One region of the Anaerobacillus sp. genome, then DNA from elsewhere that is predicted to be linked to it. Evidence: riboswitches for the same ligand, from Rfam matches in the RefSeq annotation. Region 1 holds a riboswitch; each other region holds the start of a gene.

Evidence for each region. Region 1 has a riboswitch for lysine ahead of ACK4M9_RS12475 (aspartate kinase). Riboswitches for the same ligand answer to the same signal wherever they lie in the genome.
Region 2: it holds a riboswitch for lysine, as region 1 does, so the genes downstream of both, dapA (4-hydroxy-tetrahydrodipicolinate synthase) here and ACK4M9_RS12475 (aspartate kinase) in region 1, are expected to answer to the same signal.
Region 3: it holds a riboswitch for lysine, as region 1 does, so the genes downstream of both, ACK4M9_RS13730 (Na+/H+ antiporter NhaC family protein) here and ACK4M9_RS12475 (aspartate kinase) in region 1, are expected to answer to the same signal.

What each region holds. Positions count from the first base shown of each region.
Region 1 is NZ_JBKBWN010000008.1:12,037-22,302, forward strand. It holds gene fadR (fatty acid metabolism transcriptional regulator FadR) at 1-59, shown strand, start outside; gene ACK4M9_RS12450 (enoyl-CoA hydratase) at 343-1,125, shown strand; gene ACK4M9_RS12455 (electron transfer flavoprotein subunit beta/FixA family protein) at 1,190-1,960, shown strand; gene ACK4M9_RS12460 (electron transfer flavoprotein subunit alpha/FixB family protein) at 1,975-2,952, shown strand; gene trxA (thioredoxin) at 3,164-3,478, shown strand; gene uvrC (excinuclease ABC subunit UvrC) at 3,750-5,525, shown strand; lysine riboswitch at 5,651-5,839, shown strand; gene ACK4M9_RS12475 (aspartate kinase) at 6,049-7,278, shown strand; gene ACK4M9_RS12480 (YslB family protein) at 7,431-7,874, opposite strand; gene ACK4M9_RS12485 (TrkH family potassium uptake protein) at 7,993-9,342, shown strand; gene ACK4M9_RS12490 (succinate dehydrogenase cytochrome b558 subunit) at 9,873-10,266, shown strand, end outside.
Region 2 is NZ_JBKBWN010000002.1:281,281-291,546, forward strand. It holds gene ACK4M9_RS03470 (PhzF family phenazine biosynthesis protein) at 1-37, shown strand, start outside; gene ACK4M9_RS03475 (hypothetical protein) at 300-836, shown strand; gene ACK4M9_RS03480 (ASCH domain-containing protein) at 1,137-1,478, shown strand; gene dapA (4-hydroxy-tetrahydrodipicolinate synthase) at 1,785-2,672, opposite strand; lysine riboswitch at 2,942-3,123, opposite strand; gene ACK4M9_RS03490 (HD-GYP domain-containing protein) at 3,431-4,531, shown strand; gene ACK4M9_RS03495 (MgtC/SapB family protein) at 4,599-5,294, shown strand; gene ACK4M9_RS03500 (hypothetical protein) at 5,563-5,970, shown strand; gene ACK4M9_RS03505 (hypothetical protein) at 6,339-7,115, shown strand; gene ACK4M9_RS03510 (phosphoribosylanthranilate isomerase) at 7,265-7,762, shown strand; gene ACK4M9_RS03515 (S41 family peptidase) at 8,307-10,112, shown strand.
Region 3 is NZ_JBKBWN010000009.1:30,585-40,850, reverse strand. It holds gene ACK4M9_RS13750 (HD-GYP domain-containing protein) at 115-1,209, shown strand; gene ACK4M9_RS13745 (thymidylate synthase) at 1,390-2,187, shown strand; gene folA (type 3 dihydrofolate reductase) at 2,184-2,660, shown strand; gene yunB (sporulation protein YunB) at 2,758-3,552, shown strand; lysine riboswitch at 3,629-3,815, shown strand; gene ACK4M9_RS13730 (Na+/H+ antiporter NhaC family protein) at 4,111-5,697, shown strand; gene ACK4M9_RS13725 (sodium-dependent transporter) at 6,109-7,641, shown strand; gene ACK4M9_RS13720 (methionine/alanine import family NSS transporter small subunit) at 7,638-7,742, shown strand; gene ACK4M9_RS13715 (M23 family metallopeptidase) at 7,860-8,867, opposite strand; gene lipA (lipoyl synthase) at 9,098-10,018, shown strand; gene ACK4M9_RS13705 (YhcN/YlaJ family sporulation lipoprotein) at 10,142-10,266, opposite strand, start outside.

The DNA.
Region 1 (10,266 bases):
TAGTTCTTCTTGCGATTCCTGTTCATAAAATGCTTTTAAATGCCTTGCAAAAAAACTAGTCAATGCTAGTTCAGTAGTACAGCAAAGTTGAGTTTTGAGGAAAACCATGCAATTACCATCTATAATTAATGTCGCAGGATTTCCTTTCTCTTCGCTGTAAAACTCTAACAAAATTTAGAGGCGCATTCAAGGAAATCCAGCGACATTTCCGAAAAAAATTTAATTTTAATTTTCTCAATATTCAATTTTGCTTAATTTGTGAAATAATAATCTTATCGTCGTACTACTTGAGCTTACAGTTAAATAGAATAAGCATTGAGAAAAACAAAGGAGTGAGTGATGTTGTCAAAGTATCAATATTTCCTTGTTAAACAGGAGGATCGTATTGCAACGATTACGATTAATCATCCCCCTGCAAATGCCCTATCCTCCCCATTACTTCGTGAGTTATCTCTGGTGTTTGATGAAATGGAGAATAACGACGCAGTAAAAGCGATTGTTTTACACGGTCAAGGTAGATTTTTTGCTGCAGGTGCCGACATTAAAGAATTTACAACTGTTGAAACAGGTCCAGACTTTGCAAGTTTATCAGAATACGGACAGAAGTTGTTTGATAGGATTGAACGATTTAATAAACCTGTCATTGCCGCAATTCATGGAGCAGCCTTAGGTGGTGGCTTAGAATTAGCAATGGCTTGTCATATCAGGTTAGTTTCTGAAACGACCAAATTAGGTTTACCAGAATTACAGCTTGGATTAATTCCAGGATTTGCAGGTAGTCAAAGGTTACCTCGTTATGTAGGAGTTGCTAAAGCAGCTGAAATGATGCTAACAAGTGAACCGATCTCAGGAAATGCAGCGGTTACTCTAGGACTAGCAAACCATGCTTACCCTGAGGAAGAGTTAATGGAAAAGGCTTATGAATTAGCTACTAAGCTAACAAAGAAAAGTGCGGTTTCTATGAAGCTAGCCCTTGAACTGCTTTCGTATGTGAATAACCATAGTTATGAAGAAGGGGTTAAAAAGGAAGCTGAATTATTTGGAATTGCTTTTGATTCTGAAGATGGTCAAGAAGGAATAAAGGCCTTTATTGAGAAAAGAGCGCCACAATTCAAGGACAGGTAATAATTCGGTTTCCGAAATTAAATTATAAGAAGAAACATGTACTTATTTTAAGGAGGGTAAAGGAATGAATATTTTTGTTGTAATGAAGAGAACCTTCGATACTGAAGAGAAGATTACAATTAGTAATGGTTCCATTAATGAGGATGGGGCGGAATTCATTATAAATCCTTATGATGAATATGCAATTGAAGAAGCTCTTGTTCTTCGCGAAAAGCATGGTGGGGAAGTAACAGTTGTATCATTTGCTGAGGAAGATGCAGAAAAAGAAATACGTACAGCACTAGCGATGGGAGCTGACAAGGCCATTTTGATTGACAGTGAAGAAGTTGATGCTAAAGATCAATTTACGACAGCGAAAGTATTGGCTACTTTGTTAAAGGATAAAGAATGCGACATTATTTTAGCTGGAAATGTAGCTGTTGATGGTGGTTCAGGACAAGTTGGCCCAAGAATTGCTGAAGAATTAAATATTGCTCATGTTACATCAATTACGAAAATTGATATTAATGGAAGTATCGCAACAATTGAAAGAGATGTTGAAGGTGATAAAGAAGTGATAGAGGTTTCTCTACCGGTTCTTGTAACAGCTCAACAAGGGTTAAATGAACCAAGATATCCTTCTTTACCTGGGATTATGAAAGCTAAGAAAAAGCCACTAGAGCGTTTAGAGCTTGATGATCTTGACTTAGAAGAAGAAGATGTTGAAGCAAAAACAAAAACGGTTGAGATTTTCTTACCGCCTAAGAAAGAAGCTGGGAAAATTCTAACAGGCGATATAGCTACTCAAGCAAAAGAGCTTGTTTCATTATTGAAGACTGAAGCAAAAGTAATTTAATTGGGGGGATTATGATGGCTAGAAAAGTACTAGTTCTTGCAGATATACGTGACAATGCATTTCGTAACGTTTCTTTTGAAGCGATCGCTGCTGCCAAGAAGGTTGTAAATGGTGGCGAGGTTGTAAGTGTACTCTTAGGTGAAAATGTAAGCGGTTTAACGAAGGAGCTTTTTGCTTATGGAGCAGACCGAGTATTAACAGTTGAAAACAGTAGTTTAAAAGATTATACTTCTGACGCATACTCACAAGCACTCCTCCAAGTTATAGATAGTGAAGCTTTCGATGCGGTTTTCATGGGACATACAGCAGTAGGGAAAGATCTTGCTCCTCGTATTGCCATGAAAAAACAAGCAGGTTTAGTTTCTGATGCGATTGATTTAGAAGCAGTTGGAGAAGAGGTAATTTTTACTCGTCCAATTTATTCAGGTAAGGCATTCGAGAAGAAGGTTGTTACTGATGGCCTAATTTTAGCAACGATACGCCCAAATAATATACCTGCACTTGAAAAAGATGAATCACGTACTGGCGATGTATCTGCAATTTCAGTTGACATTAAAGACTTGCGGACAATTATTAAAGAAATCGTCCGTAAAAGTACAGGTGGAGTCGATTTATCAGAAGCAAAAATCGTTGTTTCTGGTGGACGTGGTGTAAAAAGTGAAGAAGGTTTCAAAAAGCTTTATGAACTAGCTGATGTCCTTGGTGCAGCAGTTGGTGCTTCCCGTGGAGCTTGTGATGCTGAATATTGCGACTATGCCTTGCAGATCGGCCAAACGGGTAAGGTAGTGACACCTGATCTTTATATTGCACTTGGTATTTCCGGAGCTATTCAACATGTAGCCGGTATGTCAAATTCAAAATGTATCGTTGCTGTAAATAAAGATCCTGAAGCAACTATTTTTAGCATTGCTGACTATGGAATTGTTGGGGATCTATTTGAAGTATTACCATTATTAATTGAAGAATTTAAAAAGGAAGTAGTAAGTTCATAACCAGAAACCAAGCGAGTCAGCTTAATGGCTCGCTTCTTTCATTCATACTTAAATCGTTTGGCTAAGATTTTTTCAATTAGTTCAAAAAACTGGATAGAAAGCGAATGAAAAGGGGAAATTGCATAGTGAAAGCAATTTTGTAGCGAGCCACATTGAAATCATGTATAATACGCTATGAGGTAAAATGATGGATTATAGGGAGGATTTAACAATGGCAATTGTAAATGTAACTGATCAAACTTTTACTAGTGAAACAAGTGAAGGTGTCGTATTAGTAGATTTTTGGGCACCATGGTGCGGACCTTGTAAGATGATTGCACCTGTCCTTGAAGAACTTGATGCAGAACTAGCTGGAAAAGCAAAAATTGTTAAAATTGATGTAGATGAGAACCAAGAAACTGCTGGTAAATTCGGGGTAATGAGTATTCCTACATTATTAGTAGTAAAAGACGGTGAAGTTGTAGACCAAGTAGTTGGCTTCCAACCGAAAGAAGCTTTAGCAGAGCTTTTAAATAAACATATTTAATAGAGTGAATTTCATAATTACCAAAAATGAGCCATATCAAACTATATGTATTTGCGAGTGGTTTTACGCAACTACATATAGTATCTAAATGGCGGTAAAATAGAATTATGAAATTCATTAAATAAAAAAAGCCAATTTCCTCAGGGAAGTTGGCTATTTTTATTAAGTTTGTCAGAACCTCTTACTTTTCTATATTTTACATTCTACATTACGTAGCCATTGTGCTATAGTATCGTTAATACAGAAATCATCGAATAAAGTGTGGTGATCAGTGATGGAGAAGCTTAAGGAAAAATTGGCAATATTGCCAGATCAGCCTGGTTGTTATTTAATGAAGGACCGTCAAGGGACGATCATTTATGTAGGGAAGGCCAAAGTACTAAAAAATAGAGTTCGCTCCTATTTTACTGGTACTCATGATGGCAAAACGCAATTATTAGTGAGTGAAATCGAGGATTTTGAATATATTATCACGTCCTCCAATCTTGAAGCATTAATTTTAGAGTTTAACTTAATCAAAAAATATGATCCAAAATATAATGTTATGTTAAAGGACGACAAAAGCTATCCTTTTTTAAAGGTTACTTTTGAAGAACAACCAAGATTGATAACAACAAGAATTGTAAAAAAAGATAAAGGTAAATATTTTGGTCCGTATCCAAATGCAGCAGCTGCCAGTGAGACGAAAAAATTACTTGATCGATTGTATCCTTTAAGGAAGTGTTCTACATTACCAGACCGTGTCTGCCTTTACTATCATATAAATCAATGTTTAGGACCATGTATACAAGAGGTTAGTGAAGAAACAAACCGTCAAATGGTTGAGGAAATCACTCGCTTTTTAAATGGCGGTCATAAGGAGATAAAGAAGGACCTCATGTTAAAAATGGAAAGGGCTGCCGAAGCATTAGAGTTTGAAAGAGCAAAAGAGTACCGTGATCAAATTCAACACATTGAGGCTGTAATGGAAAAACAAAAAATGACAATTGCCGATGATGTTGATCGTGATGTGTTTGGTTTTGCCTTTAATAAAGGCTGGATGTGTGTTCAAGTATTCTTTGTTCGACAAGGAAGGTTAATTGAACGTGATGTTTCGCTCTTCCCAGTTTATCAAGAAGCTGATGAAGAATTTCTAACATTTTTAGGTCAATTCTATAGTCAAAAAGAGCACTTAAAACCGAAAGAAATCTTTCTTCCAAGCTCGATAGATAAAGACCTTGCTAGTGAATTTATACAAGTACGCACAGTTCATCCCCAAAAAGGCTCAAAAAAAGAGTTAGTTGAGCTTGCTAATAAAAATGCTGAAGCGGCCTTAAAAGATAAATTTTTATTAATAGAACGGGATGAAGCAAAAACAGTTAGAGCTATTGAAAACCTAGGTATTGCCTTGAATATTAGGACACCTCATGTGATTGAAGCGTTCGATAACTCAAACATTCAAGGGGTTGATCCCGTTTCTGCGATGGTTTCATTTGTCGATGGAAAACCAAATCGAAAAGGTTACCGTAAATATAAAGTAAAAACTGTCCAAGGTCCTGATGACTATGAATCAATGCGAGAAGTTGTTAGAAGGCGTTATTTAAGGCTATTAAAAGAAAAGCAACCATTACCTGATTTGATTGTCATTGATGGTGGAAAGGGACAAATTTCAGCTGCTCAAAGTGTCCTAGAGGATGAACTAGGTTTATCAATCCCAGTCTGTGGCTTGGCAAAAGACGATAAACACCGTACATCGCAATTAATGATGGGCGAACCACCAGAAGTCGTTCCTTTAAAAAGGGATAGTCAAGAATTTTACATGCTTCAAAGAATTCAAGATGAGGTCCATCGTTTTGCCATTACCTTTCATCGCCAAATTCGTAGTAAAAGTTTATTTGCATCTGTTCTTGATGAAATTGAAGGAGTAGGTGAAAAGCGAAAGCGTGTCTTATTGAAGCACTTTGGCTCTGTTAAGAAAATGAAAGAAGCAGATTTAGAAGAGTTCAGATCGATCGGGATCCCTGAGAAAATAGCAAAAGCGCTGCTAGAGAAATTGCAAGAAAGTTAAGCTGTGTCCTTTGAGACATTAGATGAAATTCTAAGGTTTGCGTTAACGCTGAAAAGTTGTTGTCATCCTAAACTTTTTCTGGTAAACTCTAACTTAATTAAATATCCAATACTTCAAAAAGTTGAAGTGGTGGTAGAGGAGCAAAAACCAATAGTATGTTATCGGAGGACGATGAGGTCCAGTGAAGATAGCAAAAAGGGGAATTTGCCGAAGTTTAAAAAGTAACTCACTACTTTTTATGCTGGACCTGCATTTAAGAAATGTAGAGCTGTCACACAATCCCTCCTAAGATTGTGTGGAGAACTATCTCACGCGTACAGGAACATTTATTTAGTTTCTATTTGTTTTGACATTAGTTAAAGCATCAGTGAGGGTTTTCCTTGCTGATGCTTTTTTATTTTTTAGGAAAATTATAAAGTATTTCAGCAGTGGAAATGTTTATTTTAGTGATTGTCTAAGCTCTTAGCTTTTCTATGAGAAACGGCTGGGATAGAATTTAGGAAAATGAAAGGATGTTACTCACATGGGTTTAGTCGTACAAAAATTTGGTGGAACGTCAGTTGGAAATGTAGATCGAATTAAGCATGTAGCTAACAGAGTAATTGAAACTGTTAAAGGCGGTGACCAAGTAGTCGTTGTTGTGTCAGCGATGGGAAAGTCAACAGATGATTTAGTCTCATTAGCGAAGGACATTACTGAAAATCCGAGTAAGCGAGAAATGGATATGCTTCTTAGTACCGGAGAACAAGTAACGATCTCCCTTTTAACGATGGCATTACAGGCGAAGGGCTACAAAGCAATTTCATTAGCAGGTTGGCAAGCTGGCATCCAAACAGAGGCTTGTCATAGTAATGCTCGTATCCGTAAATTTGAAAAAGAAATGATTAGTAATCACTTGGCAGAAGGAAAAATTGTTATCGTTGCTGGATTTCAAGGTGTTACTGAAAATGGCGAGATTACGACGTTAGGACGAGGTGGCTCGGATACAACAGCAGTTGCTCTTGCTGCGGGACTAAATGCTAATCGCTGTGACATATTTACAGATGTGACGGGGGTGTTTACAACAGATCCTAGAGTCGTGAAAACAGCACGAAAATTAAGCTCGATCTCCTATGATGAAATGCTAGAATTGGCAAACCTAGGTGCAGGAGTGTTACATCCTCGTGCTGTAGAATTCGCAAAAAATTACCATGTGAAATTAACGGTTCGTTCAAGCATGGTAGAAGAAGAAGGAACGATGATTGAGGAGGAAGTATCAATGGAAGAAAATTTAGTTGTTAGAGGTTTAGCATTCGAAAGTAATGTGACAAAAATATCGGTTTGTGGCATGCCAAATGATATTTGTGGACTCTCAAATCTATTTACGACATTAGCAACAAATAACATTAATGTTGACATTATTATTCAAAATGTTATTGATAGTGAGAATACAAACATTTCCTTTTCAATTCTTTCTGAAAAGTTAACAGAAACATTGGAAGTTCTCGAACAAAATCGTCAAAACCTTCAATTCCAAGAAATCCTTCACGACACAGGATTAGCAAAAGTATCTATCGTTGGTTCAGGAATGATTTCCAATCCAGGAGTTGCAGGACAAATGTTTAAGGCACTTTCTAATCAAGGGATTTTAGTGAAAATGGTAAGTACATCAGAAATTAAAGTGTCGACAGTAATTGATCAAAGTGAAATGGTGAAAGCTGTTGAGACACTCCATGAAGAATTTGAATTAGATAAAATTAATGTACCTGTTTAAATTAAAAAAATCAGTTAGTCTCTAGTAACCAAAAGAAAGGGCTGTCCCAAAGAGAAGTATCAGTCACCAAGGCTACTATAAATAGATAATGTACAAAACGTACACTTCTATATGACTTCGAGATGCAATACCTATCGGACAGCCTCTTTCCTTTATACCGTTCTATCATGAATATCCCATTTTACATGGAAGATAACTTTTTTAGGTGTTCCACTTCTAAGTTCTTCATTCGTCTCAGCTATAAAGCCTTTAATAACTTGGATTTGTTCTGCTAAAAATCCAGCTTCTAGTGGGCATATCGCCGTTTTTTTATCGATAAATAAATGAGAAGTGAGTTCAAAAATAAGTTCAGATTTTTTTTCCTTTACTAATGTAAGATCACCCCACCCAGCTCGACTAAAAAAAGAAATAATCTCATCGATAGAACTGACAGGGTATTTCCTTGCTAATGATTTACCGGCCCAATATAAAATAATGTTATGTTCTTTCCCTAAAAGATCAGGCAAAACATCTTTTCTTAAAAGATCATAGCCAAACAACGGAATTTGTAGCTCTGTTTTATCTATCTCAGGTGTCTTTTTTTGACTAAAGATCATCTTTCTCCCCCATTTTTTTGTTTTTAAGTTATTATATCTCGAATATTTAAAAATCACTATATGTCATTCATAAATTTGTGGTATACTAACCCCGAATTATTTCCGGAGGTACATACTTATGAATTTATCTAAGGGGAAGTTTTTAACCCCGTTTCGAATTATTATCATATCATATATCATTGCCATGTTTTTATTTAGTTTTTTATTATATTTACCTATTTCAAGCTTACCAGGTGTTAGTGTAACGTATTCTGAAGCATTATTTACTTCAGTTAGTGCTGTAAGTGTTACGGGACTAACGGTTGTCAATGTTTCAGAAACATATAGCTATTTAGGAATTATTTTCCTAGCTATTGCCATTCAGTTGGGTGGAATAGGTATTATGACTCTTGGAACATTCGTGTGGATGATTTTTGGCAGAAAAATCATTTTGTCGCAACGAATGCTAATAATGGTCGACCAAAATCAAAACACTTTTTCAGGGCTTGTAAATTTAATGCGTGGGATCCTTTTTGTAGCCTTGGCGATTGAGCTTATTGGTGCATTAATCCTTGGAACGTATTTTTTGAACTATTTTGATACAGTCGGTGAAGCTTATTATCAAGGAGCGTTTGCATCATTGAGTGCGTTTACCAATGCTGGGTTTGATGTTACTGGTCAATCACTAATCCCCTTTGCGAATGATTATTTTGTGCAATTCATTGCAATATTATTGATTTTTGCAGGGGCGATAGGCTTTCCGGTATTAATGGAGCTGAAGCAATACTTCTCAAAAGATCATCCTAACTTTAAATTCAGCTTATTTACTAAAATTACAACTACGACATACTTCATAGTTTTCTTGTTTGGCTTCGTGTCAATTTGGGCTTTAGAATTTGGCCATTATTATGTTGGTTTAGAGTGGCATCAACAACTTTTTTACTCGCTTTTTAATTCTGCTACCGCAAGAAGTGGTGGTTTAGCAACGATGGAAGTTTCCCAATTGAGTTTGGCGACACTTCTCCTTATGTCAGGGTTAATGATAATTGGTGCTAGTCCATCGAGTGTTGGTGGCGGAATTCGAACAACAACGTTAGCCGTTATGTTTTTAACGATCCGTAGTTTTGCCTTAGGGAAGAGTGATGTAAAAGTATTTGGACGAGAAATTCACCAAGAGGATCGTCAAAAATCATTTATCGTATTATCTGTCTTTATTTTAATGCTATTCTCTGCAATTATTCTAATAGCTTCATTCGAGAATAGTGGGGAAATTGAATTAATGGCGATTATTTTTGAAGCCAGTTCTGCATTCGGAACATGTGGGCTTTCAATGGGAATTACCCCTAATTTAAGCCTGCCAAGTCAAGTAGTTTTAATGGTCCTTATGTTCATAGGGCGGGTAGGACTTGTCGCATTCCTTTTCTCTGTTCGTAAAAAGGAAACGAAAAGCTATTATAAATATCCGACAGAGCGCATTATTATCGGATAGAATGAAAATGACTGTACCTGGACTTTGTGCCAAATACAGTCATTTTTTTTAAAACTATAATAGACATAATTATTTGAATATTACGAATTATAATTAAACACTTTATGCATTTTGCAATAAAAATAAACCATCTACAACCGTCAAAGTTACTGGCACATCAGGGTTGATAGAGATTGTGAACAAGTAAACTATTATTATAAAATGCATTTATTAATCAGAATTTACTAATAATAATATGTATCCGTTTTCTTGACCGAATTAGTATAATGGGAGTAAAATAAAATTGTCACATTATATTCAAAGATAGTGTTTTTTACTTTGTTGACAAATTAAAAAAACTATTTTCCTAGTGTTAAAACTAAAAACTATGGAGGGGTGAAATTATTTAAAAAAAGTTCTAAAAAGAGTTCGTTTTGAATTCTACACTTTAGTTTTTTTAAAACTCGAGTATAGAATGAAGTTTGAGCTTTCCCGTTAGAAATGAGGTCTTAGACCTTTACAAAAATTAAGAAAACAGGGGGAAACAAAGTATGACCGGTAATCGAGAATTTTTCTTTCGCAAATTGCACTCTTTATTAGGAGTTATTCCAGTAGGACTTTTCATTATAGTTCATTTCGGAGTGAATTATTTTGCAACGTATGGCCCTGAAAGCTACAACAAAGCGACTCACTTTATGGAGTCATTACCGTTTAGATATGTTTTAGAGATTTTTGTCATATTCTTGCCAATTCTATTCCATGCGATTTACGGTTTATACATCGCTTTTCAAGCTAAGCATAACACGAGTACATATAGTTACTTCCGAAACTGGATGTTTAGACTTCAGCGTTGGACGGGTGTATTCACTGTCATCTTTTTAGCTTGGCATGTATGGGAAACTAGAATTGCTGCAGCTCTAGGAGCAGAGGTTAACTTTGCGATGA
Region 2 (10,266 bases), on a different contig from region 1:
AGTCCTATATTCAGTTGCAGAACTAACGGTCGAATGATGAAAATGAAGAAATTAAAATCTAATAAAACTTTTAAAAAAGGAGTGGGGTAATATTATAGCTTAGTTTACTTTAATGGTTCATCTACTGCGCATTTTATTGATAACCCTTTTTGTTATTAATTCCTCAAAGACAAACATGTTAGACTCATACCCATTTTTTAAATTTTTTCTAGTCAAAAGCCCTTTTGTCCTGTACAAGATGTTTGCCCGGTTATAGGTGCATATGATGATGTAAACCTAGATGAAAAGGAGTGCACTATATGTACCCAAGTAATTTTGATAATCAGTTTTACAGCTATCCTCCTCATGGAGACGGAGGATATGAATATCCTCATTATTATGATGAAACTGCCCAAGACGAAAGATTATTTGGCGGTTCTTGGTTCCCATTTTTCGGTGGCCAATTTGGACCTCCAGGGCCTCCACCAGGAGTGCCGGGCCAACCACCTAGACCACCAGGACCTCCGGGACCGCCACCTGGTGTACCAGGCCAACCACCTAGACCTCCGGGACCGCCAGCCCCAGGACCTGGTCAGCAATTTGGACCACCAACGACACCACCACCTGCTTTTGTACCGACACAAACACAACAAATTGGCGTTTTCGCGGTAGATCCAGGAGCGATTAGAGGTTGTTTATATCGATTTACCTATGTATGGTTAACAAACAGACAACAATTTTGGTTCTATCCTACATTTATTGGTAGAAGATCTATCTCAGGCTTCCGTTGGAATGGATGGATGTGGGTATACTTCGGTACTGACTTAAGGAATATTGAGTCATTCCAATGTACGTAAAATAAAAAAACTGGAAGATAGTGGTTGTCCCAAGTATCAATCACCTCACGAAATATATAGAGTTTTCACTAAAAACGACTTCTATATATAAAACGAGTTCGAGGTGCTTTGAAACTTGCGAGACAGCCTCTATTTTTTATTGTGAAAAAAGGCGTAGAGGATGTGAACGGTGACACTCAATGGTATTGGAGAACATGTCGAATTTTTAATGGCAACCATAAATGAGAAATGCATTTTCTAACATTGTTATATTCTTAATGTTATAATAGACAAAAAGTTAAAAAGTGAGGGACGACAATTATGTCAGAAATTGAAAAGTTACCACCAAAAACATGTGAAATAGATAGGTTAGTAACAGGAGCTAGTGATATTGAAAAGATCATTGCAGGTCAGAAAACAGCAGTAAGACGAAATGGCAGATACGCAGATCCAGGCGAAATCATGGTGCTAAACGGAAAGTCATTCAAAGTCGACCATGTATATCGTCAAACGCTAGGCGATCTAACCGATGAAATGGCAAATGATGAAGGGTACGCAACATTAGAAGAGTATAAAATCTCCATCTTATCTTTACATAAAGGAATGCCTTGGCTTCCTACTATGAGAGTTTGGGTTCATGAATTTAGTCCAGTTGAAGAGTAATGACAGATTATGAAGGTTGTCCCATAAGTGACAGTTCACCTCGTGAGGGCAAAATATGTATTGTTTTTAAGTTAAACGCTACATATTTTGCATAAGTGACTGTTACTTAGCTTTGGGTCAGCTTTTTTTATGGTAACAACTAAGAAGTGTGCACTTTGGACAACGACATTTTCGAAAAGGCATATAAAACCCTTCCACGTGACCTTCTCACGTTACCTTCGCGAACGTCGAGGAACAGTAAAAGGCACATAGAAAGCATTTCTCCTGATGGGAAGCTCTCTACGTGCCTTTTTTCACAACTTTTATTTATAGTACTGTAGTTAGTAATTTTGACTTAACGGCACCATGAACAGTTTCTAATTCAGATTCTGAAAGTGGAACTAATGGTAACCGAACGGAACCAACATTTTGGCCGAACATTTCTAGGGCTGCTTTTACAGGAGCAGGATTAGGTGCAATGAACATCGTTTTAATAATTGGTAGTAACTCTCTGTGCAATGATGCCGCTTTTTGCGAATCGCCGTTTTGGAACGCTGTGATCATTTGCTTCATCTCATTTCCGATGATATGTGCAGATACCGAGACAACACCATGACCGCCTATTGCTAGCACTGGTAGCGTAAGACCATCGTCACCGCTATATAAGTAGAAATCATCTGGTGTATTTTGAATGATAGTAGCCATTGCTTCTAAATCACCACTTGCTTCTTTGACAGCGACAATATTCTCAATTTGCGACAACCGAACAATTGTTTCCACTTTGATATTAACGCCACTTCGACCTGGAATATTGTATAGCATAACAGGTAGGTGAGTAGACGCTGCAATTGTTTTAAAATGTAAGTAGAGCCCTTCTTGATTAGGTTTATTGTAATATGGTGCTACGAGCATAATCCCGTCAACACCAGCTTTACTCGCAATTTCTGTTAAATGAATGGACGTTGCTGTACAATTTGTTCCGGTACCAGCAATAACTGTAGCGCGCCCAGAGACAACCTCTACAACGAAAGCAAACAGTTCTGCTTTTTCTTCAATCGATAGGGTAGGAGATTCTCCAGTAGTCCCTGCAACTACAATCCCATCTGTCCCGTTGTCAATTAAATAGTTAACTAATACTCTTGTTGCTTCAAAATCAATTTTTCCTTCTTGGTCAAATGGGGTAACCATTGCCGTTAATAAATGTCCAAAATTCATAAAACACACCTCTATTCAGTAAGTTTTGTAGCCACCAGTCGCGCTAGAATTTTCCAATGTTCGAAGAGTACAGAAGGAGTTTTCAGGTAAGCCTACAGGTGACATAAGTTCTTGAATAGAGCTAAATCACATGATCAACCGCGATGAAAGTAGAAAAAGTAAGCTGAGTTTTTCTACTATTATCACCAAATTATCATTGGCGATAAAACAAAAAGCAACAACGAAGGGAATCGTTGTTGCTAGGATAATAAACATTCACGGTTATTCCAGCGTAAGATAGCCCTCCATATAGTTAAAAAACTATACGACAGTCCTGCGTTTATTCAATCACAGACCCAGTAACTAGTTTCATGAGTACTAATTACTTCGGCAAATCCCCCTTTCCAAACTTTCAACGGAGCTCATTCTCCTCAAAATTTGTACTAATGGTCAATGCGCCTCTATCACTTCAATAAATTGAAGTTAAGAAATATGAACTTTGATCAAAGATACCAAATTCCCACCAGAATTGCAACCTAATCGCCAAAATTCGAAGTAGAATGTCGTAATTTATTTTGCTAAAACGCTCCTAAAATTTTATAAAGACTTAAGCTGATAGGACTAGACTTGGGTTTACGAGCAACGATTCTTTCAAACTTGTCGAAGTTTGCCAAATTGTGCATTTTTTTATTTTTATTTTGAAGGAGTTATAATAAAAGGTGTCGAACTTTGACATATAGAAATAATCAGAAAAAAACGCAAAAAGGGGAAAAATTAGCATGCGTTTAATTACGATAGATCGCTGCCAGCCAGGTTTAAAGCTAGGAAAGACCATCTTTAATTGTAAAGGAAAAGTATTGTTAGCTGAAGGAACCGAACTAACGAGTAGCCTTATAACAGGACTAAAAAAGTATAATATTTTTACAATTCACATTGAGGATGAAGCATCCGAAGGTATTGATATCGTCGAATCAATTCCAGATGAGCTTCGAAACGAAGCCGTCAATGTCATAACCGAAAGCTTAGATACCATTGCAGATTTAAAGACAACAAACCTTCGCGGGATGATGAAATCACAAAGAGCCATTCGCAGTTTCCAAAAAATATTTAGAGATATTTTATCATGCTTAACAGAAACACCAGTTGCCTTAAATCTGTTAGCAACGACGAAAATTCATGAGAATCATTTGTACAGCCACAGCTTAAACACCACCGTGTACGCCTGTCAACTTGCGATTGCTAACGGACTACCAATCAGAAATATTGAAGAGATCGGTTTAGGTGCAATGTTGCACGACATCGGAAAAGTCTACATTTCAAAGGAAATCCTAAATAAGCCTGGAGCTTTAACTCCCGAAGAATATGAACATATAAAAAATCACAGTGAGCTTGGTTTTGAAATACTAAGAAAGGTATATGAAATCCCTTTAACTGTGGCACATTGTGCATATCAGCACCATGAAAGAATTGATGGTACTGGCTATCCACGCGCTTTAAGTGGAGAAAATATTCATAAATACGCTAAAATAGTTAGTGTAGCTGACGTATTTGATGCAGTTACAAGTCATCGTGTCTATCGTCCTTCATTATTACCACATCAAGGACTTGAATTACTCTATTCGGGAAGTGGTACTCAATTTGAACCAAAGCAAATAGAATTGTTTGAAGAGACGATTGCGATTTATCCAGAAGGGCTTACTGTAAAGCTTAACGATGGGCGAATCGGCATTGTCTCCAAATATAATTATCAGTCGGTTCGACGGCCCGAAGTAAGGATTATCAGAGACGAAGAAAATCAAGACATCCCCCCATATGAACTAGATTTAGCCGCAAATGAAAATGTAAACGTAAAAATTATCGAAGCTGATGCATTATTGTAAACGAAAAGATCAATCTATACAGGGGAACTAATTCCCCTGTATTCATAGAAGTAGGAGTGTTTACCTTTTGATATTATTAGACTTTTTTTACGATGAAAATATACTTAAACTTGTTATTGCTGCGATCATTGGGATTATTATCGGATTAGAAAGATCCTTAAAACATAAGCCGGCAGGTCTAAAAACGGCAATGATTTTAACAGTAGGTAGCTGCTTATTAACCATTGTCTCGATATTCTCAGCCGAAATCTATAGTGAAGCATATGCAAAACCAATGGATCCATTAAGATTAGCGGCCCAAGTTATTAGTGGGATCGGCTTTATTGGTGGGGGAGTCATTCTTGTCCGTAAAAATGACGTCATCTCTGGAATAACGACAGCGGTAATGTTGTGGGTATGTGGGGCGATCGGCATTGCTGTTGGGGCAGGTTTTTATAAGGAAGCAATAGTTACCCTCGTTTTACTAATACTTGCAGTGCAAATTCTTCCTTTTCTAATTAATAAAATAGGCCCAAAGGGGTTAAAAGAAAAGGAAATCAAAGTACGAACATATACGAGTAAAGATATCCAACTTACTGAGCTCCTTAAACAAATCAAAGCCTTTGATTATAAAATCAGCAGTATGAAAGTAAAAGAAGAATCAACCCAATACTTACTAAGCTTCATCGTCATGACGCACAAAGATGTTTATACGACAGATGTCTTTTACCAGTTAAAATCTTTAAAAGGAATTGAAAAAGTAGAAGTGGAAAACTTATCATGATAAGGGGACCATTTTTTACTGGTGTATAACATACACCTTTATGCAAAGCTTTTAAGCGGAAAGCTAAGAGGAGAGTTTTATAGCAAATATTTTTGACCAAAGGGAACTTTAATTAGTTCCTATTTTTTTACAATTACTATGGTGATATTATTGGTTTTATGGGACTTTGTGTATGAATGTACTTGCAATAATGAAGGGAATGTTAGTGGAATAATTTTGAAACCTAAATAATTTGATTTACGTCTTATATGTTAGGATGGTGATATGAATGAAGAAATTAGTAGGACTATTATTTGTAGTATTGATGTTGGTTGGATGTAGTAATATAGTCTCAAATAGTTTAGAAACAAATACACTAACTGAATTTTACGAAAAAGATTTACAAAATGTATCTAAGGTAGTAATAGTAGATGGAAGTACAGGATATAAGAAAACAATCGATGAAAATGTTGTTATTGAGGGTTTTTTAGATGAAATAAAGGATATAAAGTTCATTCCAGAAGAAAATCAAGAAGGCAGAGTTGGCTGGCGTTACTCAATTACTCTTTCGCAAGATGACGAATATACTTTTATGTTTGGGTTAACGCAAGTAAATGATAATTATTACTTTACTGAACCACATATTCACCCGATTGTTGATAAATTTTACAAGACAGTTGATGTTCAAGAGGAATAATTTAAAACTCTTTATTATTCAACAAACGGGTGCGAAAGCGGACCAGGATCTGTCGTTTTTCAACTAATAAAACAGTTTGGTTGAATAAGCCAAACACTAAGGGAACAGTTAGTATAATATCGCCTGCAAGTATTGTAGTCGATCTTGTAATTATTTAAAAATATCGAGACAAAATGTTTCAAGCAAAGTCGATTGATTTTTAACCAATAGAATTATGAGTTGTTTAATTAACGAATGGTTAGTGGAATTGCGGGCTGTAATTGATACAGCCCATTTTTTATGCTTTTTAATATGGAAATATGTGTTAAAATTAAGAGAGGTTTATGTAAGAAAATTAAATTTACACTTTTGTAAAAGTAGGTGTTCAGATGTTACCAACAGAGAGTATTCTGAAGACGTGGGAGAAATTTAACAATTTCCCTATGGAAACACTAACAAAGGTTTGGTTCTATAACAAAGGAAGTACTAAAAAACAACGAGATGTATCCCTTATGAGAGAACACAGAGAACAATTTGGAATAACAGGAAATTGCTTTGACTTAGCTCTTTGGCTAATTGACGAATTTAGTAAGGATGGAGTAGAAGCTTTTCCAGTCGGTAATAACCTAAACACAGGAGAAGCCCACGTTGCCGTAATAGCGATAAATGAAAATGGAAATCGTTATTTGTGTGATTTAGGAGATCAATGGCTATCTCCAATTTTAATAGATACAAGTAGCGAGGATTATACCAATGAAAAACTGAGTGGTTTCTTCCCGGGAGCTAAGGTACAAGTACAAAATCATGAAAAAGCCACAGAAATTCTATATCATCGTCCAAACGGGAAAGTATCAAAACAAATATTCGATACACAACAAATTGAAATGAATTACTTCCTAAAAGCTGCTGAGTTTTCACAGAATTTAATTAAGCCAAACCCTTTGTTAGAATGTCGAGTCCCCTATAAATCCGAGATAGCTCATTGGGAATTCTATAATTGGGAGGGCTTTTTGAGTACAAGTGAAGGTTTATTTAAAGCAGCCAAATTAGAAAAGATAGAAGAGTGGGTAGAAGTGATAAACCAAAAAACTAATTACAACAAAAATATATTATTGGAAGTATTAAATAAATACAAAATTATTCAGAACAAAGCCTTTGTGCAATGACACCATCGACTAAAAGGAAGTAGAATGTTTAACATTCTACTGCTTTGGCCCCACCTTTAGGCACCTGTTGAAGCCAAACAAAAGCAGCATCAAAAATGCAGGTTTGATGAACAAAGTAATGGTGGAATTAGAAAAATCTGGAGGGACAAATGGATAATAACAAGTTTAATGAATTTATTAAAATTGCCAAAAAACTAAATGATATTGATATTATTCCATTGTTAATGGGTTCAGTCGGTTTAGAAGTCGTTACTGGGAAGAGTTGGGATGCGCAAGACTTAGATATTCATGTACCTGGTGATGAAAAAGGATGGGAAGTACCGACTGAATTATCTATATTTAACTGGAATGAAATTGTCAATATCATGACTTCAATGGGATATAGTCTAATTTGTTTACATGAGCATGAGTTTTTTAAAGAGGGCTTATTCTCCGTTGAATTTGGTATTATTGACACTTTACCAGATTTTGCTGGAGTACAATTAGAAGATTTAGAATTGAATCAATATGGAGAAGTAAAATATTATTTACTAAATCCTAAGCAATATCTATCAGTTTACAAGTCTTCATCGGTTGATAGTTACCGAGCAGATAAGAATAATAATAAAGATATTTTTAAAATAGATTTCTTAAATAAAATGATATAAACTGTCTAAATGTTTTATAGAGAACGGGTGTATTACTTTAATATTGACCTCAATAATAAATCCTGATCTATTACAAAGTAATAATAGTAGTGGTACCTCGAAAGAATAAAGCTTATTGATGAGTGAGATTATATTGGATCCATTTCTAAAAGCTTTAAAAACTAATGACAAGTTTGTTTGGAGTATTTCTGGAAGTAGGTTGGTTGAATTATCCCATTATTACAATGAAAAAAGAAAGGACATAACATATTAGTCATATAAAATATGTTATGTCCTTTAATTTATCTTAAATTTATTAATTTAGTTTTTAACGCGTTATATATTTTAATCAATGTTTTATTAATTTTGACACGAAAATCGTCACGAATAGTAAGAAGGTTAGGATAAAACGTAAAATGTGATGTGAACATTTTACTGGGAAGTATTCTTTTAATGCATAAATAATGAAACCTTTCAAGTAACTGATACGTCTAATACTTTGATAATGAAACCCTTCAACGACCTAAAACGTATGGTAATTATAACCAGAATTTTGGAGGTTTCTATGTTAAAAAAAAAGGTTGTACTAATCATTATATTTATATTTTTATTATTAGTAACATCTGTATCGTACATAAAAGTAACTACTAATAGTTCTACAACAAATGAAAATAAAGAAACACAACAATTGGAAAACTTAATCGCTTTTTCAAAGGTTTATGGTTATGTAAGATATTTTCATCCTAGTGATGAAGCTGAGTTAGTAGATTGGGATAGATTTGTGGTTTACGGTATCAGTGAAGTGAAGGATAGCCGAACCGAAGAAGAATTGGCAAGGAACTTACTTTATTTATTTGAACCGATAGCTCCTACAATTCAAATTATTATAGACAAATATTCCTTTAAGGAACCCTTTTTAGATAAGACAGAGAATACTGTTTCATGGCAACACGAAGGAGTAAAGACACCTCATTCAACTAATGTTTGGAATAACTTTATTTATAATAGTATGCGTGTACAGAATGACGGAGAAAAACTATTTGAGCAAACTGTCGCTAAAGATGAATTAATAGAAAAGAAAATAAGTAACTCAATTTTTTTGAAATTGCCATTAGCTTTGTATACTAAAGATGGAAAAACAATTGGCAATACAGATGAGACTTTTAAAGCGCTCGAGTCGTTACTTAAACAACTAAATTCAGTAATAACTGATAATGCAGATAATGTAGATGTTCGTCTTGCTGGTTCTATTATTACATGGAACTTCTTTCAACACTTTTACCCTTATTTTGAAGAAGTAAATGTAAATTGGGAGAGTGAACTTGTCTATTTATTGGAAGATGTAATACAAGCTAGTTCACAAGAAAAGTATGTAGATGCACTAAACTTTTCAATTGCCAAGTTAAATGATGGGCATGCAGGTGCTTGGATAGGTAACCGGTTAAATAATGCGACACTACCTTTTTATCCAGATAAAATAGATGGGAAATTGGTTGTAACAGTGGTTAGTTCCAACTCTCCTTTTCAGGTAGGAGATATTTTACTTACAAAAGATAATAGAGAAGTAATTGAGATACTTTCTGAAGAAATGAGAAAAATTTCTGGTAGTAAACAATGGAAATCCTACCTCGCTTTAGACAAATTTGTTCGCGGGGATGATAAAAATGAGGTTGAGTTTGAAGTAGACAGAAACGGTAATATACTAACAATTTCAACAAAATACGAATTTACGACAACACCTATTGACCGTTTTAATAGAAAAGAAAAATTTTTAGAGATAGAAGAAGGGATTTATTATATTAATGCAACAGATTCCATCGGTAATTATTTCGAAAAAAATTTAGAACAATTAAAAGAGGCTGAAGCTATAATTTTTGATATTAGGGGATATATCCATTCAGATGTTTGGAATATTTTGCCCTACCTTTCTAACGAAACTTTAAAGAGTCCAATTTGGAAAATTCCACAAATTATTTATCCAGATAATATGAATTTAGTAGGTCATAGAGAAGACGGACGTTGGGAGATAGAATCCGCAGCTACAAAATTAAGCGGAAAACTAATTTTTCTTACAGATGGTGGGGCAATTAGTGCTTCAGAAACCTTTTTAGGTATTATTGAAGACCATAACTTGGGATTAATCGTAGGAGGAGCAACTGCTGGAGCGAACGGAAATATGAATATATTAGAGATACCAGGTAAAGTAACTATTGGAATGACAGGCATGAAAGTAGTAAAGGGTGACCGCTCACAACATCACATCATAGGAATTAAGCCAACAGTTACTGTTATTAGATCTTTTGATGGAGTGCTGAATGAAAAGGACGAATATATTGAAAAGGCTTTAGAGTTAATAAAGTCATCTAACTGAGAAATGATTTAATACCTGTTCTTAAAGTTGCTTACATAGTTGAAGAAGCGACGAGTTGAGTTGTATTTAGGTTCAATGCCAATATAAGGTGTATGCCCAATTTGATAATAAGGTGAGCAGTTTAATTAAAATTTCTAACGAAAGTTCTAGGTTA
Region 3 (10,266 bases), on a different contig from region 1:
AGTTTTATTAGTTAACAATTCGTAGTATTATAAGTTATAACTAGTTTTTCGTTTCATCTTAGTAAAGCCACTGGGGCTTATTAATTAGTTAATTCTTAGAGTAGGGGAATACATATGAGACTAGTCACAACGAGATCATTAAAAGAAAATGACACTTTAAGCAAGCCAGTCTATCATGATAATGGAAATGTTCTAATCCAAGCTGGCATACCTCTATCTCAAAGAATTATAAATAGGCTTATAAAATTAGGAATAGGCTATGTTTATATTGAAGATGAAATGACAAAAAACATTAAGGTGCAAAATATTGTCTCTGATGAAACAAGAAAAGCGGCAATAACAACAATTAGAAAAGAGTTTGAAGAAATTGCTAATCATCAGATTATCGGCAACTCATTAAATACAGCTCATCTAAGCAAAAACTTCTCTAAAGTCGTTGAAAGCATTTTAGCAGATATAAAAAAAAGCGACGATGTTATTTCGATACTATCAGACGTCTATTGCTATGATTCCTATATCTTTACACATTCATTAAATGTAACGATTTATACAATTGGACTAGCGATGGAGCTAAAGTTTACTGAAAAGCAACTATTTGAAATTGGCTTAGGAGCTATTTTGCATGATGTAGGTAAAGTTTTGGTGCCAAAGGAAATTCTTGAGAAAAACGGTCGCTTAACAAATGAAGAATTTGACATAATTAAAGAACATTCAAGAGCGGGCTATGATATGCTCCGAAATGCGCCAAATATTTCGTTATTAACAGCCCATTGTGCATTTCAGCACCATGAACGGATTAATGGCTCGGGTTATCCTCAAGGTATTACTGGTGATAAAATTCATCTATATGCAAAAATATTAGCGATTGCTGATGTTTTTGATGCAGTAACTTCAAACCGTGTCTACCGAAAGGCAATGTTACCTCATGAAGCGTTAGAGATTTTATATGCTGGGGCGGGCACTTTATTTGATAAACAAATTGTTGAATTGTTTAGTAAAACAATTGCGATCTATCCGAATGGTCTAACAGTCTACTTAAGTGATGGCCGAAAAGGTGTCGTCTCTAGGCAAAATAAGTTTTGCGGGATGAGACCGTTCGTTCTCATATTTGAACATGCTGGAGCTAAAATTTCTCCATATGAAGTTGACTTGGCTAAAGAACATCATGTAACGATCATCGAGAATGAAACAAGACTGGCAGTCGAATAGGATCGTTTCGTATAAAGTGTGCAATTTTAAATTAGTGAAGGATCTTAGGAGCTTCACTAATTTTTTACTGTCTATGCTTTTTTATAGTTTCTAAGGTGAAAATCATGTAGAATTTAGAGTATTGTTACGAAACGTAGCTAGTACTATTATCAAGTAATTGAAAGCGAAAGGATGTTATTAATGGATCGTCAATATTTAGATTTATGTAAGCATATATTAGACAATGGTACAGAGAAAACAGATCGAACGGGGACAGGGACAATTAGTGTTTTTGGCTATCAAATGCGTACGGACTTAGCCGAAGGTTTCCCGCTCTTAACGACGAAAAAGCTCTCATTAAAGGCCATTATCCATGAACTTCTTTGGTTTTTAAAGGGAGATACGAATATAAAGTATTTGCAAGAAAATAACGTCCGAATTTGGAATGAGTGGGCTGATGAAAATGGCGATTTAGGACCGGTTTATGGGAAGCAATGGCGCTCATGGACAGGTGCTAATGGCAAAACTGTTGATCAAATTTCGAATGTGATTGAAGAGATTAAACGTAATCCTGACTCTAGACGACTAATCGTCAATGCTTGGAATGTCGCTGAAATTGAAGATATGGCGTTAGCACCTTGTCATTGTATGTTCCAGTTTTACGTGAACGAAGGAAAACTCTCGTGTCAGTTGTACCAAAGAAGTGCCGACGTCTTTTTAGGTGTCCCTTTTAATATCGCCTCGTATGCTTTGTTGACGTTGATGATTGCTCAAGTTTGTGATTTAGAGCCTGGGGAATTCATCCATTCATTTGGCGATGTTCATATCTACTCAAACCACTTAGAACAAGTTAAACTACAGCTGACCCGTGAGCCGAAAGCTTTGCCGAAAATGAAGCTAAATCCTAATGTGAAATCAGTGTTTGAGTTCACTTACGACGATTTTGAATTAGTTGGTTACGACGCTCATCCACATATTAAAGGAGAAGTTTCCGTATGATTTCTTTAATTGTCGCTACAGGCGAAAATCGGGTGATCGGCTTAAATAATCAAATGCCTTGGCATTTACCAGCGGACTTAGCTTATTTTAAAAAAACCACAACAGGTCATGCTGTTGTCATGGGAAGAAAGACATTTGAGTCAATTGGACGCCCACTCCCCAATCGAACAAATATTATTTTAACAAGAGATCAAGAGTTCCAAGCGGAAGGTTGCCAAGTCATTCATTCCCTAGAGGAAGCACTACAATATAGTCAACAAGAAGATCTGTTTATTATCGGTGGTGCCCAAATTTATGAACAATTTCTCCCACATGCAAGCCGAGTCTATCTTACATTTATTGATCAAAGCTTTACCGGTGATACGTTCTTTCGAGAGCTAAATGATCAGTGGCTTCTTGTCTCGAGCGAAAAACACGATCCTGATGAAAAGAATAAATATCGTTATGAGTTTCGAGTTTATGATAAAAAATAATATCGAGATATGTCATCTCCAATTTAAATTTCATTATTTTAGTTAAGAACCAGTCCTCCTTTGCATACATATGAAGTATGTGAAGGGGGATTTTTATATGTTAAAGCGAAGAAAATACAGACCACAAAAAGGTCCGCTTCCATTTCGATATGTACTATTAATTTCATTTCTAATTTTTTGTATAATGACCGCACAAGGATTTGTCATTGTCGAGAAAGGGATCCGACCAACGTTAATTTCAATTGCAAACACTGAAACGCAGCGAATTGCGACTCTTGCAATAAATGAGGCTGTAAGTAAAAAAATCCTTGAAAACTCTGATATGAATAATTTGATTGATCTCCAAAAGGACAATAATGGGAGGATCATATCCGCTAACTTTAATCCTTTAATCTTGGGTCGAGTATTACAAGAAACTACCTTGAACGTACAAAAATATTTGAATAAGGTTGCAAAAGGGGAAGTCGGAGATTTAGCCATTCCTGACGGGATAGAAGTTGATCAAGACTCCTATCATCAACACGGAATTATACATATGATTCCACTAGGCCAAGCAACACAAAATTCGTTACTTGCTCATCTAGGTCCAAAGGTACCTGTAAGATTAACGGCTATTGGTGACGTAAAATCACAGATTAAACAAGAGGCAAGTTCTGTTGGTATTAACAATGCGTGGATTAGCTTGTCGATTGAAATAACGGTAGACGTAAAGATTGTCATACCATTTGCTACAGAAACGAAAGAAGTGCAAACGTTAATTCCAGTTGGAATGATCTATATTCAAGGAGATGTACCACAATTTTTTCACGCCGGTGGCGAAGGTAGTGGAAGCATGCCAATGCCAGCAATTATTAATCAACAAGACTTAAACGATGCGATAAACAATAATTAACAGTTGCAAAACTTGTCGTACGATTGTTATAATAACTAAGTTAAAACCAACTAAATATAAGTAATACCTCATCTATAGGTGAGGTAGAGGCGCAAAACTTAAGAGTAAGTAGCTAGAGAATGACAACTGTGAAGGCTACCTGAAAGGAATTTTTGCCGAAGTGACTATTATCGTCGAAATAATTGTTGCTGGGTCTACACTTAATAAGTGTAGAACTGTCACAATCTTTTTCCCAAAATTGATTGTGGAGGACTACTAAACTTTTGTGAGGGATTATTGTTTACGTATAAAGGTAGCAATAGGTTTCTCTATTGCTGCCTTTTTGTGTTGAAAGCATCGGCTAAGTTCTATCGTTCCCCTCTTATACAAGCAGTGGATGACGGCGATGTGAAAGAAGTTAGCCATATTTTCATTCAGGATTGAGAACAGAAAATCGTGAATGAGCAGCAAAAGAAGTCTTCTAACATCGACATTCTTGAATGGGATTCAAGGTTGCTTTATGTTTTTTCTAGGGCTAGAAAACTAGCTACTACAATATTGATTTATGGAGGAAGAAAGATGGTAGAAACAATTTATAGTTTAATTCCACCGGTTTTAGCTTTGTTGATGGTTATAGTAACACGGAGAGTGTTACTATCACTCGGAGCCGGGATTGTTGTGGGCGCATTAATGCTTAATTTTAATAGTGGCGAGAATTTTATTAGTTTAACAGACAATGTTTTGATCAACAGTGTAAAACAAATTGCTGCGATCGTATTTGCGATTTTTATTGATGAAGGGGCGATTAATTCTTGGGAATTATACATCATCTTCTTCTTATTACTGCTTGGAATGATTGCTGCTTTAATTGCCGTAACAGGCGGAAGTCGTGCCTTTGGTGAGTGGGCAATGAGCCGTGTTAAAACAAGAGTTGGCGCGCAACTTGTTACAGTTCTACTTGGGATTATTATTTTTATTGATGACTATTTCAATAGTTTAACAGTTGGTAATGTCGGTCGCCCGTTGACAGATCGCCACCGTGTTTCGAGAGCGAAATTGGCGTATTTAGTGGACTCAACAGCAGCTCCAATGTGTGTCATTGCACCGGTCTCGAGCTGGGGTGCTTACATTATTACGATTATTGGGGGAATTTTAGTAACACACAGTGTTACGCAGTGGGAAGCGTTACAAGCATTCGTACTCATTGCTCCAATGAACTTTTATGCAATCTTTGCGATTTTAATGGTTGTAGCAGTTGTCTACTTTAAGCTTGATTTAGGCCAAATGCGTGTTCATGAACAACGCGCGATTGAAACAGGAGAAGTTGTCGACAAGAAGAAAGGACCAGTTCCAGGGGATCAAGGTGATGTTTCTACTGTCGTTGGAAAAGTTGGCGATTTAATTTGGCCAATCGTTACATTAATCGTGGCAACAGTGTTCTTTATGATTACAACAGGTATTCAAGGTACCGATGGTGATGCAACCATTTTAGCGATTTTTGAAAATACACATGTCGCTGCTGCTCTACTTTACGGTGGCTTAGTAAGTTTAGCTGTAACCTTAGTACTGAGCTTCTCAAGAAAGCTTGGATTAAATGATATAGGTTTAGGATTATGGGCTGGTATTAAATCCATGCTCCCTGCCATTTACATTCTTATTTTTGCTTGGACAATTATTACGATCATTAATGACCTGGGTACAGGTATTTATTTAGCAGAGGAAGTTGTTAAAAAGCTGAACATGAGCGTAGCCTATTTACCAGTTATCTTATTTATTATTGCTGGTTTTATGGCATTTTCAACAGGAACAAGCTGGGGAACATTTGGAATTATATTACCGATTGCTGGTGACATTGCAGCAGCAACTGATATTTCATTAATGCTACCAATTTTAGCAGCTGTTTTAGCAGGTTCAATCTTTGGTGATCACTGTTCACCAATTTCAGATACGACGATCCTATCGTCAACAGGGGCCGGAAGCCATCATATTGACCATGTGATGACACAGTTACCATATGCATTAATGATTGCTGGGGTTTCCATTGTTGGTTATCTTGTTCTTGGTTTAACAGGAAGTGCAATCATCGGTTTCTTAGCTGCAGCTGCAGCATTTGTTGGAGTGGTTTTCGTCCTGAAAAAAATAGTTCCTGCATTAAAAGGAGCATAAATCTAGAGACCGAAGTCCTTTAGAGGAAAGGAATTACTTCCTACGTGCAATTCCACAACAAAAATCGCATCGATTTCTAAACAGAAATTGATGCGATTTTTTTGTTGTGGGAAAATGGCTATTCTATAATTTTCCAGAACATTATTGGTAGCATTATTTCTTTTCTGCTATAGCGATTTTATGCGATAAAGCACGAAAGTGCAGCTGTATTTTTTAAAAAAATATATAATATTTTGAAAAAATAATCTTTGACAAAACGTATAGATAGTACTAAAATGAAAATTGAATAGTCTGAATATTAATACTAATATAATGTTATTCATTTATTCTAAGTTACATTAATAAAGTTGTAATTATCAGAATATACTTAATTATCTTTACAATATTTTAAAAAAGAAAGGTGGATTATTTATGGAAGGTCGTGAACAATGGGGGACAAGGGCTGGTTTTATTTTAGCAGCTGTTGGATCCGCAGTAGGGTTAGGGAACATTTGGCGTTTCCCATATGTAGCTTACGATAATGGTGGAGGGGCATTTTTTATTCCGTACTTATTTGCACTTTTAACTGCTGGTATTCCGCTCCTCATTATGGAATTTACTATGGGTCACAAGTATCGTGGTTCAGCACCACTATCGTATGCCCGCATGAATAAGAAATCAGAATGGATTGGTTGGTGGCAAGTAGCGATTGCTTTCGTCATTTCCACCTACTACGCCGTTATTATCGCTTGGGCAATGGCCTACACGTATTTTGCTGTTGGTCAAAAATGGGGAACGGAAACAAAGGCATTTTTATTTGGAGATTACTTAAATCTTGCTGATGCTCCAGGTCAAATAGGAAGTCTTGTTCCATCTGTTTTCATCCCACTAGTTTTAGTTTGGGTTGTCACATTGGGTGTACTATTTAAAGGAGTTAAAAAGGGAATTGAAGTAGCAAACCGAATTTTTATTCCTACGCTTGTAGTCATGTTTTTAATTATCGTTGTTCGTGCCCTTACATTAGAAGGTGCGGCGTTAGGATTAGAAACGTTCTTTAAACCTAACTGGAGTGAAATCATGTCTCCAGGTGTTTGGGTAGCAGCATACGGACAAATTTTCTTTAGTTTATCGATTGCCTTTGCGATTATGATTACGTACTCGAGTTACTTACCAAAGAAAGCGGATATTAACAATAATGCTTTTATTGCAGGCTTTAGTAATTCAAGTGTTGAGTTACTTGCAGGTTTTGGTATTTTCGCGGCACTAGGCTTTATGGCGACACAATCAGGTGTTGGTGTTGAGGAAGTAGCTGCTGGTGGGATTGGATTAGCGTTTGTTGTTTTTCCGCAAATCTTAAATACATTTCCGGGTTTTAATGGACTCTTTGGTGTCCTATTCTTTGGATCACTAGTCTTTGCAGGGTTATCATCACTAATTTCTATTGTTGAAACATTTGTTGCCGGCGTACAAGAGAAATTTAAAGTGTCACGTAGAAAAGCAGTGGTAATTGGTGGCGGATTATCAGCATTGATTTCGATCTTATTTGCTACTCAAGGAGGGCTATACTTCTTAGATGTAGCTGATTACTTTATTAACACATTTGGTATTGCTTTAGCTGGACTTGTGTCAGTCATTACGATTTCTTGGTTTGTGAAGAAACTAAAGCCATTCCAAGAACATGCGAATGCAACTTCGGACTTACGCACTGGACTATGGTGGCGTGTATGTTTAGGTGTTGTTACACCAATCGTATTAGGTTATATGTTTGTCATGAATTTAATTCAAAACATCAAAGTTAATTATGGGGATGGGGATTTCTCAACTTCATTTATACTTTACTCAGGATGGGCAGTTGCAATCGCAGCTTTAGTGCTTGGATTTGTTTTTGCAAGCTTAAAGTGGGGCGAAAAAGATTTAGAAGTACCAGCAGCTTACTCTGAAGATAAAGGAGTGAAAGCAAAATGAGTTTAAGTGCAGTTGTGATGATGATAGTCGGTATCGTAATCATCTGGGGGGGACTTGCAGCGAGCATTCTAAACGCTGTGAAAGTTTCTAAACAAAAATAGGGCTTAAATCTAGGTTCGTCATATCGTAGTATACTAACAGCTCGGAGAAAACTTTCTCCGAGCTTTTTTGCTTTAACTTTAGAATGTTTCCTTAAACAGTACACTCTATGTGATACTTCAACTTTTTTTCCTTTTAGCTTTATCTTTTTTCTCCCAATTTTTTAAGGATGGAAATGGGTCAAATGACCATTCGGTAAAGCCATTGTCGCGGTACATCCCGTAATGCAAATGCGGTGGGAATTTTCCGGAAGTACCTGGCTTTCCGTACCCAGAACTTCCTACGTAACCAATGACAGTGCCTGGCTCAACGACTTTTCCTTCCTCAATCCCTTTTTCAAATCCACTTAAATGAGCGAAGTAATGGTAAATATTATCGGTGTCACGTATGCCTACGCGCCAGCCGCCAAATTTGTTCCAGCCCTTTAATTCAACAATTCCATATGTCGTTGCTCTTACTGGTGTGCCATGACCGGCAAATAGATCTGTACCTTCATGCATTCTCCGTCCACCCCAGCCTCTAGCGTCACCCCATGTATTTTTATAACTATAGTTATAACGGGTAGGGAGCGGAAAGGCATTGCCGGTTAAGGCAATCGTATTGTACGTCTCATAGACCTTTGCGTGTCCCATAACGAGTTGCAACGATTTTTCACGGTGATAAAACTCCCAGATACCAACGCGAATGTTTTCTTCATCATAACCATAGGACTCTAAATGCTTAGCGAAGGTGTATAGGACATCCTCATCGTCATTTATGTTCGCTTCACCATCTCCGTTCCCATCTAAACCAACGCCACCGAACAAACTAATTGCAAGAGGGTTAGTATCTTTTGGATTTGGATTTAGTGGTCCAGCCCATTTCTCAGGTGAATAAAAGATCGCAATAGCGCCTTCTTCCCTCGGTAAATCCCTTCTTGCGCGTCTGATGCCACGTTCAAAGGAGTCGACAGCGGCTAAATAGTACCACGGAACATTTGTTACCGCCTCCACCTTTTGATATAAGTCCATCCGCTTTTCAAGTAGTTCTTCATAGCTAAGCTTCGCTTTCTCCTCAGCAAACGATATCGAGGGTGCTGAAGCTAGCGTAAATAAAATTGTAATAATCAAGATTAGCGAGCGTTTCATTTTAAGTAACTCCTTTCTAGCCTACCCATAAGTATAGTTTGTAGAAAATGGTGAGAAAAATATATGTTAATTAATACCAATGGTAGTGCAACAGCTTTGAGATTTCTCGATTTTCATGGTAAAGTTAGTTTAGTCAGTTTAGGGTGTACCGTGTTAAAACTTAGTTTTAGAGATTTACATATTCAAATTAAGAATCGTACACTCAAACCTCAAATGGGAGTGAAAACATTTTGGCAAAACAAGAAGAATATATTCGCAAGCCTGATTGGCTAAAAATTAAACTTAATACAAACGATTCATATACAGGCCTTAAGAAAATGATGCGCGAAGAAAAGCTTCATACAGTTTGTGAAGAAGCGAGATGTCCTAATATTCATGAATGTTGGGCAGAACGAAAAACTGCTACATTTATGATTCTAGGAGATATTTGTACAAGAGCATGCCGTTTTTGTGCTGTAAAAACTGGGTTACCTACCGAATTAGACTTGGGCGAGCCGGAACGAGTAGCCAAATCCGTCAAGACAATGGGTTTGAAGCATGTTGTCATAACAGCAGTTGCGAGAGATGATCTTAAAGATGGTGGTGCTAAAATATTTGCTGAAACCGTTCGAGCAATACGTCGGAAGAGCCCATTTTGTACAATTGAAGTATTACCATCGGATATGATGGGATCGATTGATAATCTAAAAATTCTAATGGATGCTAGGCCAAATATTTTAAATCACAATATTGAAACAGTGAAGCGCCTAACGCCTCGTGTTCGTGCAAGAGCAACGTATGAGCGCTCGCTAACTGTCTTGAAGAATGCAAAAGAACTGCACCCTAACATTCCTACGAAATCAAGCTTAATGATCGGGCTTGGAGAAACAAAGGAAGAAATCATTGAAACGATGGACGATCTTCGTGCTCATAATGTCGATATTTTAACAATTGGCCAATACTTACAGCCAACAAAAAATCATATAAAGCTTGAAAAGTATTGGACTCCAGAAGAATTTGCAGAACTAAAAGAAATTGCTATGACAAAAGGCTTTAGTCACTGTGAAAGTGGACCGTTAGTGAGATCTTCTTACCATGCAGATGAACAAGTGAACGAAGCGCAAGCTAGACAAGAAGCATTGAAAGTGGAAAAAGGGTTGTCTCATAGGTGACAGTTCACCTCGTGTAGGCGCGATATCTAGTATTAATGAACACTACATATCGTGCCTGAGGTGACTGTTACTTTGCTTTGGGACAACCCCTTTCACCCTTTTAAGTGGTGATAGAGTAAAAATTTACCGATTCATTTGGTTATAAGGTTTATTGTCTAAAGGTCTGTTCATATTTTGGCCGTAATAGTTACTTTCACTAGCGCTAATTCCTCTACCTTGTGGAGACTGGCGCATTTCTTCAATTGTAT